Regions from separate parts of the Roseburia sp. genome, predicted to be linked through region 2. Evidence: a T-box and tRNA genes for the amino acid it is inferred to sense, from the RefSeq annotation. Region 2 holds a T-box; the other holds one or more tRNA genes.

Region 1 (10,285 bases), 140 kb from region 2:
CCAAAGCGACGATCAGTAGCCGACCTGAGAGGGTGACCGGCCACATTGGGACTGAGACACGGCCCAAACTCCTACGGGAGGCAGCAGTGGGGAATATTGCACAATGGGGGAAACCCTGATGCAGCGACGCCGCGTGAGCGAAGAAGTATTTCGGTATGTAAAGCTCTATCAGCAGGGAAGAAGAAATGACGGTACCTGACTAAGAAGCACCGGCTAAATACGTGCCAGCAGCCGCGGTAATACGTATGGTGCAAGCGTTATCCGGATTTACTGGGTGTAAAGGGAGCGCAGGCGGTACGGCAAGTCTGATGTGAAAGCCCGGGGCTCAACCCCGGTACTGCATTGGAAACTGTCGGACTAGAGTGTCGGAGGGGTAAGTGGAATTCCTAGTGTAGCGGTGAAATGCGTAGATATTAGGAGGAACACCAGTGGCGAAGGCGGCTTACTGGACGATTACTGACGCTGAGGCTCGAAAGCGTGGGGAGCAAACAGGATTAGATACCCTGGTAGTCCACGCCGTAAACGATGAATACTAGGTGTCGGGGAGCATTGCTCTTCGGTGCCGCAGCAAACGCAATAAGTATTCCACCTGGGGAGTACGTTCGCAAGAATGAAACTCAAAGGAATTGACGGGGACCCGCACAAGCGGTGGAGCATGTGGTTTAATTCGAAGCAACGCGAAGAACCTTACCAAGTCTTGACATCCCATTGACCTAGTATGTAATGTACTATCTCTTCGGAGCAATGGTGACAGGTGGTGCATGGTTGTCGTCAGCTCGTGTCGTGAGATGTTGGGTTAAGTCCCGCAACGAGCGCAACCCTTATTCTTAGTAGCCAGCAGTTCGGCTGGGCACTCTAGGGAGACTGCCAGGGATAACCTGGAGGAAGGTGGGGATGACGTCAAATCATCATGCCCCTTATGACTTGGGCTACACACGTGCTACAATGGCGTAAACAAAGGGAAGCGAGCCTGCGAGGGGGAGCAAATCTCAAAAATAACGTCTCAGTTCGGACTGCAGTCTGCAACTCGACTGCACGAAGCTGGAATCGCTAGTAATCGCGAATCAGAATGTCGCGGTGAATACGTTCCCGGGTCTTGTACACACCGCCCGTCACACCATGGGAGTTGGTAATGCCCGAAGTCAGTGACCCAACCGCAAGGAGGGAGCTGCCGAAGGCAGGATCGATAACTGGGGTGAAGTCGTAACAAGGTAGCCGTATCGGAAGGTGCGGCTGGATCACCTCCTTTCTAAGGAAATCAAGTAGAGATTATTTCACTGTTGAGTTATTAAGAAAAACTTAATAACGTTTGATTGAAAGACTTCGATCAAACAGAAGTTGCGGAGCAACTTCCAATGGCTTTACGAAGTAAAGACTATTCTGGTGGCGATGCGTCTGGGGGAAACACCCGTCCACATCCCGAACACGATGGTTAAGACCCAGACGGCCGATGATACTATACTGGAGACGGTATGGGAAAGCAGGTGGCTGCCAGATTAAAAATAAACATAAGATAGAGATATCTTATTATAGATAAAACGGGCATCGGAAAGATGCTAACCTAATTCAACGGGGAAGCGTTGTTTAGATAACTGGTTTTACCAGTGATTAGAGAGTTCAAGTGATTGAGTTTTCTAATGACTGATAAACATCAGTCAAAGTCATGAAACATTTTCTTTGAAAGTGTAAATTGACGCAGAAGTTTCGAAGAAACTTCTAACGCATGAGCGCTATTGCGCGAAATGCTAATGGCTCTGCGAAGCAGAGACTATAGTACCTTGAAAACTTCATACAGAGATTGATAAAAGATTTTTTATCAAGACATCCGAGAATAGTAAACATAGTTAAAAACGAAAGTTTGCAAACCAATAACAAAACGGTAAAGAAATTTACCAAACGCGTTTTAAAAACGCAAGACCCTGTATTTCAACGCTATGAAATACAGCTAATAAGAGGTCAAGCAAGAAAGAGCGCAGGGTGGATGCCTTGGCACTAAGAGCCGAAGAAAGACGTGATAAGCTGCGAAAAGCTGCGGGGAGGAGCAAATATCCATTGAGCCGCAGATATCTGAATGGGGAAACCCGGCTGGACGAACTCCAGTCATCCATACGCCAATCCATAACGTATGGAAGGGAACCCGGTGAACTGAAACATCTAAGTAGCCGGAGGAAGAGAAAGAAAAATCGATTTCCAAAGTAGCGGCGAGCGAAATGGAAAGAGGCCAAACCATGGTGCGTGCACCGTGGGGTTCGGACCGCATAATTGATTCGTTAATCCTAGCAGAAAGGTTTTGGGAAAGCCTGCCAGAGAGGGTGAAAGCCCCGTAAGCGAAAGGAAAGATGACATGGCGGTATCCAGAGTACATCGAGACACGAGAAACCTTGATGGAATGAGCGGGGACCACCCCGTAAGCCTAAATACTCCTTAGTGACCGATAGCGCATAGTACTGTGAAGGAAAGGTGAAAAGGACCCCGGGAGGGGAGTGAAAGAGAACCTGAAACCCTGTGTTTACAAGCTGTGGAACATCTTTATATGATGAACCGCGTACTTTTTGTAGAACGGTCCGGCGAGTTACGCGTGCCGGCAAGGTTAAGCACTTAAGGTGTGGAGCCGAAGAGAAATCGAGTCTGAACAGGGCGTTCAGTCAGCACGCGTAGACCCGAAACCGGGTGATCTACCCATGTCCAGGTTGAAGTTGCCGTAAAAGGCAATGGAGGACCGAACGCACATCCGTTGAAAAGGGTGGCGATGAGGTGTGGGTAGGGGAGAAATTCCAATCGAACCCGGAGATAGCTGGTTCTCCTCGAAATAGCTTTAGGGCTAGCCTCATTTTAGTCTTATGGAGGTAGAGCACTGAATTTCCGCGGGGGCGTCAAAGCTTACCAAAGAATATCAAACTCCGAATGCCATGTAGATGATGAATGGGAGTCAGACTGCACGAGATAAGTTGGGTGGTCAAAAGGGAAAGAGCCCAGACCTACAGCTAAGGTCCCAAAGTGCGTGTTAAGTGGAAAAGGATGTGGGATTTCAAAGACAACCAGGATGTTGGCTCAGAAGCAGCCATACATTCAAAGAGTGCGTAACAGCTCACTGGTCGAGAGGTCCTGCGCCGAAAATGTCCGGGGCTGAAACACGACACCGAAGCTTAGGAATCACATAGTGATTGGTAGAGGAGCATTCTTAAGACCGACGAAGCTGTACCGGAAGGAGCAGTGGAGGGATAAGAAGAGAGAATGCCGGAATGAGTAGCGAGAGGAAGGTGGGAATCCTTCCGGCCGAATATCTAAGGTTTCCAGAGTAAAGCTGATCTGCTCTGGGTAAGTCGGGGCCTAAGGAGAGGTCGAAAGACGTATCCGATGGACAACAGGTTTAGATTCCTGTACCACATATAAACAGAACTGTGGGGACGCATGTGGAAAGCATAAGCCGGGAATGGAAATACCGGTACAAGCGGAAGAGGTGTCAGGCTGGCAAATCCGCCTGATAAGCCAAAGACGTGATGTGCAGCGAAATAAAAGTAGCGAAGTGTGTGAGCCATGTGCCGAGAAAAGCCGCTATTGTTTTATATGTGCCCGTACCGTAAACCGACACAGGTGGATGAGGAGAGAATCCTAAGGCCGACGGAAGAAGCATTGTTAAGGAACTCGGCAAAATGACCCCGTAACTTCGGGAGAAGGGGTGCCCACTTCAGGGTGGGCCGCAGAGAATAGGCTCAAGCAACTGTTTAGCAAAAACACAGGTCTATGCGAAACCGTAAGGTGAAGTATATGGGCTGACGCCTGCCCGGTGCTGGAAGGTTAAGAGGAGAGGTTAGTCGCAAGATGAAGCTTTGAATTTAAGCCCCAGTAAACGGCGGCCGTAACTATAACGGTCCTAAGGTAGCGAAATTCCTTGTCGGGTAAGTTCCGACCCGCACGAAAGGCGTAATGATTTGAGCACTGTCTCGACAATGCATCCGGTGAAATTGAAGTACCAGTGAAGATGCTGGTTACCCGCGCCAGGACGGAAAGACCCCATGGAGCTTTACTCCAGTTTGGTACTGGGATTCGGTACTGCACGTACAGGATAGGTGGGAGACTGAGAACTTGGGACGCCAGTTTCAAGGGAGTCGCTGTTGGGATACCACCCCTGCAGTATTGGGTTTCTAACCAGCCGCTGTGATCCAGCGGTGGGACAATGCCAGGCGGGGAGTTTGACTGGGGCGGTCGCCTCCGAAAGGGTATCGGAGGCGCTCAAAGGTTCCCTCAGAATGGTCGGAAACCATTTGAAGAGTGCAAAGGCAGAAGGGAGCTTGACTGCGACACCGACGGGTGGAGCAGGTACGAAAGTAGGACTTAGTGATCCGGTGGCATAAAGTGGGATTGCCATCGCTCAACGGATAAAAGCTACCCTGGGGATAACAGGCTTATCACTCCCAAGAGTTCACATCGACGGAGTGGTTTGGCACCTCGATGTCGGCTCATCGCATCCTGGGGCTGTAGCAGGTCCCAAGGGTTGGGCTGTTCGCCCATTAAAGCGGTACGCGAGCTGGGTTCAGAACGTCGTGAGACAGTTCGGTCCCTATCCGGCGCGGGCGGAGGATATTTGAGAGGAGCTGTCCTTAGTACGAGAGGACCGGGATGGACGGACCACTGGTGTATCTGCTGTCGACCAACGGCATGGCAGAGTAGCCAAGTCCGGAAGGGATAAACGCTGAAGGCATCTAAGCGTGAAGCCCCCCTCAAGATGAGATATCCCTCACAAAAGTGAGTAAGATCCCTTGAAGAGTACAAGGTAGATAGGGCAGAGGTGGAAGCACGGTAACGTGTGGAGCTGACTGTTACTAATCGATCGAGGGCTTGACCAAATAGAATCGAAGATCTGTATGAAGTTTTGAAGGTACTAACTTCAATGGCCTAATGGCTCAGTTGGTTAGAGCGCCGCCCTGTCACGGCGGAGGTCGCGGGTTCGAGTCCCGCTTGGGTCGTTTAAATATGGGATCTTAGCTCAGCTGGGAGAGCATCTGCCTTACAAGCAGAGGGTCATAGGTTCGAGCCCTATAGGTCCCATTTATAAAATTTTTAGATATGCCGATGTGGCTCAATTGGCAGAGCAGCTGATTTGTAATCAGCAGGTTATCGGTTCGAGTCCGATCATCGGCTTTTCTCAATTTATTTTGAGAATTAAAATGAGTCAATTTCATATTGAACGTTTTAAATGGGCAGATTCCCGAGTGGCCAAAGGGGACAGACTGTAAATCTGCTGCAATTTGCTTCGGTGGTTCGAATCCACCTCTGCCCATTCTCTTTTTGAAGAGAATAATTATTATCGCGGGATGGAGCAGTCTGGAAGCTCGTCGGGCTCATAACCCGAAGGTCATAGGTTCAAATCCTATTCCCGCAACTCGGATTTAAATATCGTATTTGCCCAGTTAGCTCAGTTGGTAGAGCAGAGGACTGAAAATCCTCGTGTCTCTGGTTCGATTCCGGAACTGGGCATTCAAAAAAATATGGGATATTAGCTCAGTTGGTAGAGCACTTGACTTTTAATCAAGTTGTCCGGGGTTCGAATCCCCGATGTCTCATTAGTAAAAAAGAAATGTCACTCATAAGAGTGGCATTTTTCTTTTATTTAGAAACAGCAAGGGAAAGTCTGTGATTTCTGAATCCCTGATGTTTTATTGATGGGAGAAGCATTGTGAGAGGATATGGGGAAAATGAATAAATATGACAAAAGTTTAGAAATGTGGAATCAGTATTTTTTGACAGAAGATATATTGGCTCCAATAAATTTTGAAAAAGGGTGGAAAACTTCTTGTGAAGCTAAATCCGTATATTACGGATGAACAGATAGAAGAATATGGTATAAAAAAGATTGGTGATAATCTATTAGATGATGGCATGATTCTATGGAATAATACCAATGAAATGTGGATCAGTATTTTTCAGAAAAAATATTCAATTATTCGTTATGAAGAAATAATTTATGAGGAATATGCACAGATGAATCGTATGTATTTACTTGAAAGGAGGAGCCAGTAAAACGGGGGATGTTTTACTGGCTTTAGTTATGAAAAAAAGAAAATGTTTTATGTGAAAAAGGTTTATTTCCTTTTGACATTATTTATAGTAATCGAAGTTCATGATGGAATTGTGGTAAATTTTTGAAAAAAGTGTGAAATGCATTTTATTAAGGAACCGTAAAAGATACGAAAAAAGAAATGTAGACTTTTTTTGGTATTTTGGACTATATTTTGGATTCAATTCAGGGTAAAAATAAAATAATTATAAACAAATGAAATATTCAATTCCCAAAACATAAAAAAACACACAAAAAACAGAAAATAAAATTGTATAAAATTACCAAAATGGGCTCCATGATTTTCACTATGACAAAAAATTGACAAGTGGAAAAATTTTAAATAAAATACAGCGAAGTGTAGGAACGAAGGGAAGTGAGAATACGGAGGAATTATCGAAAGCGCTGATGGAAGAGCTGAACTGTGAAACTGCTTTTACGATTCCGGTATTTGGAGGTATTCCGGTTGCCGAATCGGTAGTAGTAACATGGGTTATTATGGCAGTTCTTTTGATAGCGGCATTTTTCTTAGGAAGAAATCTGCGTGTAGAGAACGTAGGAAAACGTCAGTTAGCAGTGGAGACAGTTATTGGCGGATTGCATAACTTCTTTTACGATTTACTTGGAGAGGAAGGAAAACGTTATATTCCTTATTTAATGACAGTAGGAATTTATATTGCAATCGCGAATATGATCGGACTGTTCGGACTGAAATCCCCGACAAAGGATGTCGGTGTTACCGGTGCGCTTGCATTGATGAGTATTGTACTGATCGAATATTCGGGAGTACATGCGAAAGGAATGAAAGGTTTTCTGAAGAGTTTCGCCGAACCGATACCACTTATGCTGCCAATGAATATATTGGAGATTTTTATTCGTCCATTATCATTGTGTATGCGTCTTTTTGGTAACATTTTAGGAGCATTTGTCATTATGGAGCTGATCAAGATCGTGGCACCGCTTTTCGTGCCGGTTCCGCTCAGTCTGTATTTTGACTTGTTTGACGGATTTATTCAGGCATATGTATTTGTATTTTTAACATCCTTATTTATTAAGGAAAGCATCGAGTAGAAGTTAAAGCAAAATTAAAAACGAAAAAGGAGAATTTTATCATGACATCATTAATCGCTATTGGAGCAGGAATCGCAGCATTAACAGGTATTGGAGCAGGTATCGGTATCGGTCTTGCAACATCTAAGGCAACAGACGCTATCGCAAGACAGCCGGAAGCAGACGGAAAGATCACAAAAGCATTATTACTTGGTTGTGCACTTGCCGAAGGTACTGCAATTTTCGGTATGGTTGTTGCAATTTTAATCATCTTATTCTTAGGTTAAGGAAAGGGTCTGGTAGAGAATGCAATTATTAAGAATAGATTGGAACGTCGTCTTTACCATCATTAACCTGATCGTTTTGTATCTGGGACTTCGCAAGTTTTTGATCGGTCCTGTCACAAATGTTATGGAGCAGCGCAAGCAGATGATTGAAGGTCAGATCGCGGATGCAAATAATTTAAAGACAGAAGCGGGAGACTTAAAGAAACAGTATGAGGGAATGCTTGCACAGGCGCATGAGGAATCTGCAGAACTGCTTGAAAAGACACGTAAGAGTGCTCAGGCAGAGTATGAAAACCGTATCAATGCAGCAGATGCAGAAGCGGAAAAGATCATCGAGAATGCCCATAAGACAGTAGAGCTTGAACGCGACAAAACTGTGCAGGATCTTCAGTCACAGATTGCAGTCCTTGCGGTGGCAGCAGCAGGAAAAGTACTTGGTGAAGCAAGTACAAACGAAAATAACCGGTTACTGTATCAACAGTTTTTGGCAAAAGCAGGTGGTGTGAATGACGCAGACAGCAAATAATTATGCAACAGTTCTCTTAGAGCTTGGTGTGAAAAGAGAAGCTGTTGATGAGACAAAAAAGATTCTTTCTCTGACTCAGGATCTGCCGAAGAGTTTGAAAAGTCCGGTTGTGTCAAAACAGGAAAAACATAAACTGATCGACCGGATTTTTCCGGACACAATGAAAAATTTTCTGAAGGTGGTCTGCGACTATGGTGAGGCGGATCTCCTTGAGGAAATTTTTGCCGCATATGATGCAGTGGAAGCAGAAAAAAAAGGTATCCTTCAGGCAACGTTAGAGTATGTCTTAGAGCCGACAGAAGATGAAGTGGCACAGATGAAGGCATATCTTGCGAATAAATATCAGAAAGAAAAGGTTGCACTTGCATTGGAAAAGAAACCGGAACTGATCGGTGGATTTGTTCTGCGGGTAGGAGATATAGAAGAAGATTACAGCATGAAAGGGCGCTTAAATCGGTTAGAGAGAAGATTAGCGTGGAGGTGATAACGTGGGTTCTATCAGTTCAGAAGAGATTATATCTATCCTGAAAACAGAGATAGAGAACTATGACATGGTAAGCAAAGACCAGGAAGTCGGAACTGTCATCTGGGTCGGTGATGGTATTGCAACGATTTATGGGATTGAGCATGCGATGTATGGTGAGATCGTTATCTTTGAGAACGGTGTCCGCGGAATGGTACAGGATATCAAACGTGATCAGGTAGGCTGTATTATTTTTGGTAAAGACACAGAGATCAAAGAGGGAACGAAAGTAACCAGAACTAAGAAAAAAGCAGGTATTCCGGTAGGTGATGCTTACCTTGGAAGAATTATCAATGCCCTTGGAGCCCCGATCGATGGAAAAGGTGAGATCAAAGCAGATGATTACCGTGCCATCGAGCAGGAAGCACCGGGTATCGTAGACAGACAGTCCGTAAAACAGCCAATGGAAACAGGTATCCTTGCGATCGACTCCATGTTCCCAATCGGACGTGGACAGCGTGAGCTGATCATCGGTGACCGTCAGACCGGTAAAACATCGATCGCAGTAGATACCATCTTAAACCAGAAAGGCAAAGATGTTGTCTGCATTTACGTTGCAATCGGTCAGAAGGCATCTACGGTTGCAAAATTAGTGAATACACTGACAAAGAACGGTGCCATGGATTATTCCATCGTGCTTTCCTCGACAGCGAGTGAATCTGCATCCTTACAGTACATCGCTCCGTATGCAGGAACAGCACTTGCAGAGTACTTCATGTACAAAGGAAAAGATGTCCTGATCGTATATGATGATCTCTCCAAACATGCAGTGGCATACCGTGCGCTGTCATTGCTCTTAGAGCGTTCACCGGGACGAGAGGCATATCCGGGAGACGTATTCTATTTACATTCAAGATTATTAGAGCGTTCCAGTAAGTTAAACGACGAGTTAGGCGGAGGTTCCATTACCGCACTGCCGATCATCGAGACACAGGCAGGCGATGTTTCCGCTTATATTCCTACGAACGTTATTTCCATTACAGATGGTCAGATTTTCTTAGAGAGTGATCTGTTCAACTCCGGTATGAGACCGGCGGTCAACGTAGGTCTTTCCGTATCCCGTGTAGGTGGTGCGGCACAGACAAAGGCAATGAAAAAAGCATCCGGTACGATCCGTATCGATCTGGCGCAGTACCGTGAGATGGAAGTGTTTACACAGTTCAGCTCCGATCTGGATGATATGACGAAAGAGCAGTTACAGTATGGTAAAGGACTGATGGAGCTCTTAAAACAGCCGCTCTGCCATCCGATGAGCCTCGCAGATCAGGTAATTACACTGGTTGCAGCAAACAAACGTCTGCTTTTGGATGTGGATATCAAACAGATGAAAGAGTTCCAGGGAAGATTACTGGATTTCTTTAAAATCGAGCATAAAGATGTCGTTGATGCCATCAACGAGAAAAAAGTGCTGGATGATGAGATTACAGAAAAGATCGTAGAGGCAGTTAAAGAATTTAAGAGCAGGTGATAGAGCATGGCAAATACCAAGGAAATTCAGAAACGAATGAAAAGTATTCAGGATACGATGAAGATCACGAGTGCCATGTATATGATTTCCTCTGCAAAGTTAAGAAGTGCAAAGCAGAAGCTCGAAAATACAGAGCCGTATTTCTATGCGTTACAGTCTGCAATCTCACGACTGCTCCGTCATATTCCGGATGCTAAGAGCCGGTATTTTGACCAGCGCGAGGAGATTCCGGACGACAAAAAACGCAGGGGATACATTGTGATCACTGCAGATAAGGGACTGGCAGGTGCGTACAACCATAACGTCATTAAAATGGCGCATGAACTGTTTGAGCAGGGCGAAAACAACAAACTGTTCGTCGTCGGAGAGCTTG
Region 2 (10,285 bases):
AAATGATCTTCTCATTTTTTTCATTTTCCCATGGCTTCTCGGTCAGATGCATCCGTCCGATCAGACGGTCTAAGCGCTCTTTACTCATTCCGGCATCCCGGTATACCTTTAACATGCCGTCACAGCTTCTCTGGTTTAGCACCACGCCGTCATCCGCCTGATAGCAGAATAAAAATCCATTACTCTCCAGATAGTCAAAACTGCTTTTTCTGTGCTCCTCATCAATATAGGCATGATAAAACTCTTTTCCTTCGTCTTCCACAAAAGCACCCGCTCCACCGACAATGCCGGAAAATCCAAGTTCTAACAGCCCGTCATAAATCTGAAAACGGCTCCGTCCGCTGCATACCACCATCCGGTGGCCGTTTGCCTGCGCTGTGCGGACTGCGTACTGTGCAGACTCCGGGATCTCGCCCTTTTCATTGACCATTGTTCCATCTACATCAAGAAATACTACTTTTTTATCCATTTTCCACATCACCAGCCCGTAAATTCATCTACACTCTAAAGTTCCTTTTTACCGACGGACCCTTTCCTAACCTGATCATTTACACTATTATTTTATCTTATCATGCATTTCACAGGCTTTCAATATACATTCCTCCTTACATCAAAGCTGTATTTAAAATGGATTGTAATCACTGCTGCTTTCTGTTCGCATATAAATAATAGATCACATTGAGAACAATTCCAAATATCGTTGCTGCCGGAGCCGCAAAACCAATCTTTGTAAGACTTGCGTCCGGCTGGATGCTCATATAATATGCTAACGGCAAGCGCACCAGCAGTGTCTGGACAAGCCCCTGCACCATAACCCAGACTGTCTTATCGTGTCCATTAAAATAACCGATTATGCTGAATAAAATAGCTGTCACGATCGTTTCTAACGCAAAACCTTTTAGATAATCATAACCATTCTGCACAACGGCTGCATCTGTTGTAAAAATTCCAGTCAGAAGATTTCCTTTAAACCAGACAAGCGTAAATACGATACATCCGATCACAAGTCCAACACCCATGCCTGTAAACATTGCCTTTTTTGCTCTCTTTTCGTTGCCTGCACCCACATTCTGCGATACAAAGGATGCCATGGACTGCATGAGGGAACTTGGGATGAGCATTGCAAAATTGACAATCTTACAGGCAACTCCGTATCCGGAAGACGCTTCAAGTCCGAGCCGGTTGACAAATGCGCAGAGTGCAAGAAAAGATATCTGCGTCAGAAATTCCTGCAAGGCAAGCGGCAGACCGATCTTTAAGGCTCTCACACAGTGCATATTGATTTTAAAATCGTGTTTACTGATTTCAAATGGCAGTTCTCTTTTTACCAGCAGGAATAATGCAAACACAACACTGACTGCCTGTGCTGCTACCGTTGCGATCGCAGCTCCAGCTGCATCCAGATGCAGTCCTGCAACTAAAATCAGATCTCCTGCAATATTAACCACACAGGCAACCGCAACAAATAATAATGGGGATTTGCTGTCTCCAAGACCTCTGAAAATAGCTGCGAGCAGATTATACGCAACAATGAAAAAGATTCCGCCGCCGCAGATGCGCACATAAGTGGAAGTCAATTCCACTGCTTCTTCCGGTGCCTGCATCAATACTGCAATCGGCTGTGAAAACCCAATCATGATTACAAAAAGCACCGCAGAAACGATTGCAAAAATAATTGTCGCGCCACCGATCAAAGCCCCTATATACTGCGGTTTTTTCTCCCCGATATACCGTGCGATCAATACTGTGATACCCATTGCAAACTGCGTGATCACAAACGTAACTAAGTTAAGCACCTGACTTCCTGTCGATACAGCTGAAAGCCCGGAGGTTGTTCCAAACCTTCCCACGACTAAAAGATCTACTGCACCATAAGCCGCCTGAAGCACCAGTGCACCTAATATCGGCATCATAAATGGCAGTAATTTTCCCAAAATACTTCCCTGTGTAAAATCTGATTTTGAATTATTCAATGTCAACTCTCCTTTTACTCATGACTTCATAAAATTTTTCAATAGTCTGAATCATACAGTCTGCTTCTTCTTCGGAAATATGATCCATATATTTTAAAAGCCGGCTGTAATAATTTTTATCGTACTTATCCCACAATTCTTCACCTTTTTCTGTAATCGCAACATATGTGATTCTCCCATCTTCCTCCGATGCATATTTGGTGAGATAACCCTTTTTTTCCATCTCCTTGACCGTTCTTGTAACCCCCGGTCTTGGCAGCTTTAAGGTATCACTGATATCTGATACTTTTACTCTTTCCTTACTCTCCTGCTGACTGTGGATCACATCCATATACTGAATATATGCCGGTGTTACTCCTTCTGGCAGTTCCGGGAGCAGTTCCCGGATTCTTTTTGCAAGATAACAGGCATCTAACATTCTTTTTATCTTTTCTGCTGTCATTCTTTCACTTCCTTTTTCTGTTCTGCTCTATATAATTACTCTTGGTAATTACCATTGGTAATTATACGGCAGTATATATAGATTGTCAATAAGATTTTGATACCTCATACACAAGATAAACTCTTTATTTTCCAATAAAAATACCCCGAAAGCAGCTTCCAGTTATTGGATCTGTCTGCTTTCGGGGTATTCTGTCCGATTTCGGTCATTTCTTTATATTCTCTTTTTACTGCCGGATATCCACAAGTCCCTGCTCTAAATCCTGTTCCATAAATTCATAACCACAGCCTGACGTACTGGTATTTAAATAAAGATACGGAAGCACATCTTCATCCACAACAAATCCGACATGTAACGTTTTTGTCTCCCCCGCTTTGATACTGTCAAAATAATTATTTCCCCGCTCTCCGCCGGTCACATCAAAATATCTCATCTCCTCACCATATTCTAAACTGCTGCTGTCAGAGCTGACCGTATCCCATGTTTCTCCCTCTTTCGGCTGCTCTGCACCGCAGATTTCATAAATTCCGTTCTCTTCTTTGATTTTCATGACAGAATTAAAAAATAAAATGTCTTTCATCTCTGTATCCCCGGTATTGCTGTATTCTAACGTAACATATACTAATTTCTTCGGTACCTCCCTGCTGCTTATAACCTCATCAAGTGTATTCACTCCATCTCCGGATTTGATATAAGAAACCGTATCCGGTATCAGTTTTCCATTTTCATCTGTGCCAATCATATCCCTGTCCACAAAAGCCGGATCAAGGATTCCGGTATCATCCGTTACTTTCACATCTGTTACTTTGATCCACAGATTCTTAGCTTCTCTGCCAGTTTCTCCCTGCACTGCAAATTCTTCTCCAATCTTATGCAGATTTTTCATTTCATCTGCAGTTGCAGTTGTTTTTAACTCCCCATCTTCGGAATCCTCTTTCATATCCTCTGCCACAGTCGCCTTATAATCACTCCAGTTATATGGATGAATGACCGTGCCATCCGAAAGTTCCTCTGCAGATGCTAAAACAATCCCCTCTGCCACCTTGCAGGCTTCCTCTTTTGTCACATCATGACCGATATACATCTGCATTACATAATGATACTCCGGATAAGCCACATAGATCATCTGATCAAATGCTTTATCCTGATCAGATGTATTTTGCTTTTTTATATAGACACCATCATGATTTCCAACCTGGATATTTTCACTTTCCGTCACATAATCATCCTGCATCCCAAAAGATTCATCCCCTGTATCCATCTGATAAAATACAATGGAGATTCCCCCCTGTCCGGGTGTCTGTTCATAGCTGTATTTTCCTTCTTCTGTCTCTTTCATTCCATCCGGCAGATAAGATAATTTCATTGCAACCGGTGCTACATTTTGTGTCGTATCCTGCGCAGTAAGCTGTGATGCCTGAGCACCTGTTTTTCCGGTATTTTCTGTCCCATCTGTCTTTTCAATTGCTGTCATCCTGCCGTAATTTCCCTGAGGACTGCTGCTCATACGGTATAATTTTGTTCCTGCAAAAATCGTTGTTCCAAGAATAAATGTCGCCGCCAGTGACGCCACCACCGCTTTTTTCAATGAAAAATAGCCTTTCTGAGGTGTTATTTTTACCTGTTTTTCTACTTCTTTTTCTATCATATCCCGCATACTCTGCGGCATTTTCGGAAATTCCTGCTCCATATTTTCAATATTCATACTCAACTCTCCATTCCGTAACTGTTTTCCTGTTCCAATTCGTTTTTCAATCTCGCCCTTGCACGTGACAGGCGGTTTTTTATGGTGCTTTCCGTCACGCCTAAAATTCCTGCTATTTCCCGCACACTGTACCCTTCCATATAATACAGTGTGACAGAAAGCCTCGCATCCTCTGACAGATGGCTGATCGCTTCATATAATTCGGAGTAATCCTTTGTCTCCGCAGCCTGTTCCTCCATCTGATAATCTTCTAACGATACCACTTTCTTTTCCTTTCTTATCACGGTATAACATTCATTGATCAGTATCCTGGTCAGCCACGTTTTCGCATAGGCATCTGATTTTAACGTGTGTAATTTGGAAAATGCTTTCACGATCGTTTCCTGGATTGCATCTGCACAGTCCGCATCCCGATACAGCAGCGTTTTCGCCACATGATACATCATATCTTCCGATGCGATGATCAGCTCTCCCAATTCTTCTTTTTTCATAACTTTCCTTTCCGCCGGCTTACATATTCTGTATATTCTGTTGTTTCTTCGTTACTGTTCACTCGCAAGTTTGACACTTGCTGTCAAACTGTGCGCCAAAGACTATATTTTGCCAGATTACAGCCCCATGCATCGAAGATGCATTTCAAATGGGCTGTAATTGATACTGCTCACACAGTGTGTGAACAATAGCGTTTCTTATGAGCTCATAGAATGGCATGTCATTGCATATCCCATGCTGCCTTTACCTCTGAGTATACAATTTTTCATGCTATTTGTATCATCCAGTGGAAACATTCTGACCACTGAACCTTTACATAGATTAGACGCATGGAAAATAAAAAAGGTCGCAGCTTTTAAAAAATTATTTTCTTGACAAATTTTATCTATCATGCGTATAATGGCGTTAATTGAAGCAGAACAACAGCGTTGACGGGAAGAAGTAAAAATAAGCGGAACGAACAGAAAGCAACCGGCTGATGAGAGGTGCACGGAAAACTTATTTCGAATACATCCCCGAGCTTCACACCAAATTCGTATTTTTGAAAGATGCGATAGTAGGCTGTGACGTAGCGGCGCACGTTACAAGCGCCTGAGTGTTGTCGGACACTCGATAAGGCAGACAATGTGAATTGCCTGCGAACAAAGGTGGTAACACGGGTTTTTATCCTCGTCCTTTTTTAGGACGGGGATTTTTTTATGTAACAGGAAATATTGCTCTAAAAGAGCTGATCTATTGTTATAAACGATTCAATTTAATTTTAGGAGGATTTACAATTATGACATTGTACGATGAATTAGTTGCCAGAGGTCTGATCGCCCAGGTAACTGACGAAGCAGAAATCAAAGATCTGATCAACAACGGAAAAGCTACTTTTTACATTGGCTTTGATCCAACCGCAGACAGTCTTCATGTAGGACATTTTATGGCATTATGCTTAATGAAACGTCTCCAGATGGCAGGCAACAAACCGATCGCTTTAATCGGCGGCGGAACCGCCATGATCGGAGATCCATCCGGCCGTACCGACATGCGCCAGATGATGACACCGGAAACAATCCAGCACAACTGTGACTGCTTCAAGAAACAGATGAGCCGTTTCATCGATTTTTCCGATGGAAAAGCACTTATGGTAAACAACGCAGACTGGCTGATGGACTTAAATTATATCGATGTACTGCGTGAAGTTGGTGCTCATTTCTCCGTTAACCGTATGTTAACCGCAGAGTGCTACAAACAGCGTATGGAAAAAGGTTTAAGTTTCTTAGAGTTCAACTACATGATCATGCAGAGCTACGACTTCTACACCTTATACCAGAAATACGGCTGCAACATGGAGTTCGGCGGTGACGACCAGTGGAGCAACATGTTAGGCGGTACTGAACTGATCCGCAGAAAACTTGGAAAAGACGCTTACGCAATGACCATCAACCTCCTTCTTAATTCGGAAGGCAAAAAAATGGGAAAAACACAGTCCGGTGCTGTATGGCTTGATCCGAACAAGACTTCTCCGTTTGACTTCTTCCAGTACTGGAGAAACGTTTCTGATGCAGACGTATTAAAATGCATCCGTATGCTGACATTCCTTCCATTAGAAGAAATCGATGCAATGGAAAGCTGGGAAGGCGCACAGCTTAACCAGGCAAAAGAAATTCTTGCATTTGAGCTGACGAAACTGGTACACGGTGAAGAGGAAGCAAACAAGGCAAAAGAAGCTTCCCACGCTTTATTCGCAGGTGGTGGCGATTCTGCCCACATGCCAACCTTAGAACTGACTGCTGCTGACTTTGCAGATGGAGACTTAGATATCCTTGCACTTTTAGTAAAAGCAGAACTTGCTCCATCCCGCTCCGACGCAAGACGTGCCGTACAGCAGGGTGGTGTCTCAGTTGCCGATGAAAAAATAACAGACATCCAGACCACTTACAATGCAGATTCCTTCGGTGCTGACGGACTCGTGGTAAAACGTGGTAAAAAGAAATTTGTAAAAATTATTGTAAAATAATTTTTTACTTATCCCGGAGTGCGATCAGCCACCTCTTTGCCAACGGCAGCCAGCTCTCGCACTCCTGCTGGATTCCTGTACCATCCCGCATTGCTGTGAGCCTGCTGCAGGTACTGAGACCATGTTTCCCGACCGGATACATATGAAATTCCACCGGTATCTCATATTTTTTCATTGCCTCGATCAAAAGCAGAGAATTTTGCACCGGGACTGACTGATCTGTGTAAGTATGCCAGATAAATGCCGGCGGTGTATACTCTGTCACCTGTTTTTCAAGAGAAAGCAATTCTAACATTTCTTCTGTCTCATTGCCACCGAGAAGCTGCTTAAAAGATCCACGGTGTGCATATTCCCCGGATGTGATAACCGGATAATTTAAAAGCATTGCCGCAGGTTTTAATATCTCATTCGTCACACCGGCAGCCTCAGCCAGCCACTTCGTATGCCAGAACATAGAAAGGCATGCTGCAAGGTGTCCGCCCGCGGAAGACCCTTGGACAACGATCTTATCCGTATCCACATGCCACTCTTTTGCATGCTCATGAATCAGCTTCATGGATGCGGCCGCCTCTAAAAGTGCCGTCGGATAAACTGCCGGTGCCACCGAATAACGCAGCACCGCCACATGATATCCTATACTCAAAAAATGCATGGCAAGCGGCTCTGATTCCCTGTCAGACGTGTGTTCATAACCGCCACCCGGACAGATCAGCATCATAGGACGCTTATCAATCGCAATGGAATCCGAATCGTCCAGTATATAAGTACAAAGTCTTGCATCCGCAAGTGAACCTTTTTCGTGTAAATGAAAAACTTCCGTTAACATAATTTCTTCTCCATTTATATTTTCTGCTATAAATTACTTTTACTATAACAAAATGCATGCTCCATAAACGTTCTATTATCAAGAATAAAAAAACAAAACCTCGAAAATAGATATTTTCGAGGTTTTAAGAGGCACGGACCGGATTCGAACCGGTGATGACGGTGTTGCAGACCGGAGCCTTACCGCTTGGCTACCGCGCCATATGATGTTATAACAGATGCTGTCTCTTCTGTTATTTTTAACTTCCAATCTCTCGCAGAAGTTCTGTTAAGATTTTATCAGAACAAAACTTCTGCGTCAAGACCGATTTTAATTTTCTACTTAAAATTCTACTTAAAATCTATGCTTTTTTTCATACAATATTCCTGTGTTCTGTCGTAAGAGATGATTTTTTCAGTACTTACAATATAAAACATATCTCCCGCATAAATTCCCCTATATGCTGATGTATCTGCCGCTTTGGACTGATCCGGATTTCCCGCCTTATCAGTCAGACTTTGTGACAGCAGAGTTTCAAATTTTTCTCCATTCCATGTAAGTAAAAGATACGTAACACTCTCCCCATCACCATAAGACTGCAGTGCAAATCCAAGCAGATTTTCGTCCGCATCTGCAAGTACACATTTATAATTGTAGAGCGCCTCACTGTAATTATAATCCTTTAAAACAAGGCTCTCCACCTCTTTTAAATCTGCAGGATCTGAAATATCAAACATTGTGATCTTAATACCTGTATGTTCTCCTGTCTTTTCATCCGTCTCATATCCAATCCCGATCAGTTTATCATCGCCCCAGAAATGCAGATACTCTGAAAATCCACTGATCTTTAATTCTCCAAGTACCTTTGGATTTCTATCATCCGATAAATCTACAGCAAAAAGCGGATCTGTATTGCGATAGGTAACAAAATATGCCATATTCCCCAGATAACGCGCAGCATAGATTTCCTCTCCCTGTGCAAGGCCTTCTATCTTGCCTGTAAGACTCAGATTTTTATCAAACAAATAAAGATTATTCGTGTCCTCTCCATTTACTGAATCCTGGCTGGTCGTTAAAACCCGTAGTTTTCCGCTCTGTTCATTTATCGCAAATGTATCTGTAACTCTCCCGTTCACTGAAACTGCTCCATCAGCATCCATCTTCCCATCAGCAAGCCCAAATTTTGCAATCTGTGTTACCGCATCATTCCAGGAACCTTTTATCTGATACACATAAAGCGCACTTTCACTCACATAGATATCCACATACTGACTTAAAATCATGGTATTATCCACAACCTGATCCGGATTTTTCACATTTACTGAGGATATCAGCAGACTGTTGCTTCCTCCAACGCCATTGTCCACGTAAATATCTTCTGCATCTACCGCCTTATCATTGACTAACGGAATCCATCCACTTACATTTTCTTCCGTAACGGCTTCTTCTTTTGTCTGTTGTGGCATACTGATTCTTTTATTGGTAAAAAGATAAATGATATTTCCGATCTTTCTTGATGTCTGATACCTTCCATCCTGCGTCACACACCCGGTCTTTACAGGCTTTTTGGGATTACTGATATCATAAGTGATCACCCTCGTTTTTGTTCCATCCCTGAAATAATAAATACAGTCTTCCGTATAATTTTCTGTATCATCTGCCTGCATTTCCAGTCCGGAATCTTCACTTTCCACAATCACGCTTAAAATATCACCATCCACATACATCTCAAGCACACGGTCGGATGAAGTTTCAGAAATCTGTATTTTTCCGGTCTGTTTTAATGCTTTTTTCCGGATATCCGTAATCAATATTTCATTGTGGCTTACCGTGTAAATATAAGAACCATCTGTTTTGACAAAATCGCTCTCATCCACGCCTTGCGTCTGCAGATTTGTCCCGGAATACCGCTGTTCTGCCGTATCAGATGACACATCTGCGGTTTCCTTCCCTGACTGTGCTCCGGCACCTTTTATCATTTGTGTACTGCCTATATCTTCCACACCATCTACTACTGCACCTGCTGTATCTGCCGTGTCGCCCATAATATATGTTGTAACATCACCGGAACTTGAATTTTCTCCCTCCGCAACCGCTATTCCGTCTGCTTCCTTTTCTTGACCACTGCCAGAGCAAATTGCATCATAGACCTCTCCATAATTTTTTGCGACTGTATACAAAGATCCTGCATCTTTTTTTTGTGCATTTTTCTCTACGCCTGCAGTCGCTCCATCTTTTAATTCGCTGCTGCCTTCTGATCCTTCATCTGACTTTTGCCCGGATGCCGCTTTTTCTATACCCACCGGCGCCGTCATAAACCCTGTTTCTCCCCCGGTAACTGCATGGATTCCTCCTGCCACACCTACGACTAGCACAAGTGCCGCCGCTGCGACAGCCCCGTAATAAGTGATCCCGCTTCTTCGTTTTACCTTATTTTTCTGGTTCTCCTTTAATTTTCTTTTGATCTGCTCCGGTTCAATACTCTCTGGAATTTCTTCCTGTTCGGCAGATTTCTTTATTTTGTCTAAGATTTCTTTTTCTGACATAGGCACCTCCATTCTGTAATGAAAAATTTTCACTACTGCATTTACCTCTGATAACCATTCATTGCAACTGCTGTTCCATTTTTTTTAAAGCGCGGCTTTCTTTGGAACGCACGGTATTTTCATTCATATGTAATATTTCAGCAATCTCACGGCTCGTATAACCTGCAAACTGATGCAAGCTGATGATCAGGCGCTCTTCATCCGCAAGTTCAAAAAATAGCTTCCTGATCTGTATACATTCTGTCATCTCTGGTCCGGAATCACACGCAATCTCCTCTGTATCCTCAATCCCTGTCTCATTTTTGCCCGCATACTCA

What was found. A T-box is a leader RNA that pairs with one kind of tRNA and senses whether it is charged. The one in region 2 lies ahead of tyrS (tyrosine--tRNA ligase), so its partner is inferred to be a tRNA-Tyr.
Region 1: it encodes a tRNA-Tyr, which carries the amino acid that the T-box ahead of tyrS (tyrosine--tRNA ligase) is inferred to sense. The anticodon was not compared.

The regions. Positions count from the first base shown of each region.
Region 1 is NZ_JBGLEJ010000004.1:1,607,713-1,617,997, forward strand. Features, by position in the region: rRNA gene ACDD58_RS11065 (16S ribosomal RNA) at 1-1,249, shown strand, start outside; rRNA gene rrf (5S ribosomal RNA) at 1,380-1,497, shown strand; rRNA gene ACDD58_RS11075 (23S ribosomal RNA) at 1,955-4,847, shown strand; tRNA gene ACDD58_RS11080 (tRNA-Asp) at 4,894-4,967, shown strand; tRNA gene ACDD58_RS11085 (tRNA-Val) at 4,977-5,049, shown strand; tRNA gene ACDD58_RS11090 (tRNA-Thr) at 5,070-5,142, shown strand; tRNA gene ACDD58_RS11095 (tRNA-Tyr) at 5,200-5,281, shown strand; tRNA gene ACDD58_RS11100 (tRNA-Met) at 5,310-5,383, shown strand; tRNA gene ACDD58_RS11105 (tRNA-Phe) at 5,406-5,478, shown strand; tRNA gene ACDD58_RS11110 (tRNA-Lys) at 5,492-5,564, shown strand; gene ACDD58_RS11115 (hypothetical protein) at 5,797-6,021, shown strand; gene ACDD58_RS11120 (F0F1 ATP synthase subunit A) at 6,467-7,129, shown strand; gene atpE (ATP synthase F0 subunit C) at 7,171-7,395, shown strand; gene atpF (F0F1 ATP synthase subunit B) at 7,415-7,921, shown strand; gene atpH (ATP synthase F1 subunit delta) at 7,902-8,405, shown strand; gene atpA (F0F1 ATP synthase subunit alpha) at 8,410-9,912, shown strand; gene atpG (ATP synthase F1 subunit gamma) at 9,919-10,285, shown strand, end outside.
Region 2 is NZ_JBGLEJ010000004.1:1,465,326-1,475,610, reverse strand. Features, by position in the region: gene ACDD58_RS10465 (HAD family hydrolase) at 1-469, opposite strand, end outside; gene ACDD58_RS10460 (MATE family efflux transporter) at 639-1,973, opposite strand; gene ACDD58_RS10455 (MarR family winged helix-turn-helix transcriptional regulator) at 1,966-2,415, opposite strand; gene ACDD58_RS10450 (DUF4367 domain-containing protein) at 2,642-4,120, opposite strand; gene ACDD58_RS10445 (RNA polymerase sigma factor) at 4,123-4,611, opposite strand; T-box leader at 5,032-5,292, shown strand; gene tyrS (tyrosine--tRNA ligase) at 5,391-6,617, shown strand; gene ACDD58_RS10435 (alpha/beta hydrolase) at 6,622-7,443, opposite strand; tRNA gene ACDD58_RS10430 (tRNA-Cys) at 7,573-7,643, opposite strand; gene ACDD58_RS10425 (beta-propeller domain-containing protein) at 7,773-9,968, opposite strand; gene ACDD58_RS10420 (RNA polymerase sigma factor) at 10,027-10,285, opposite strand, start outside.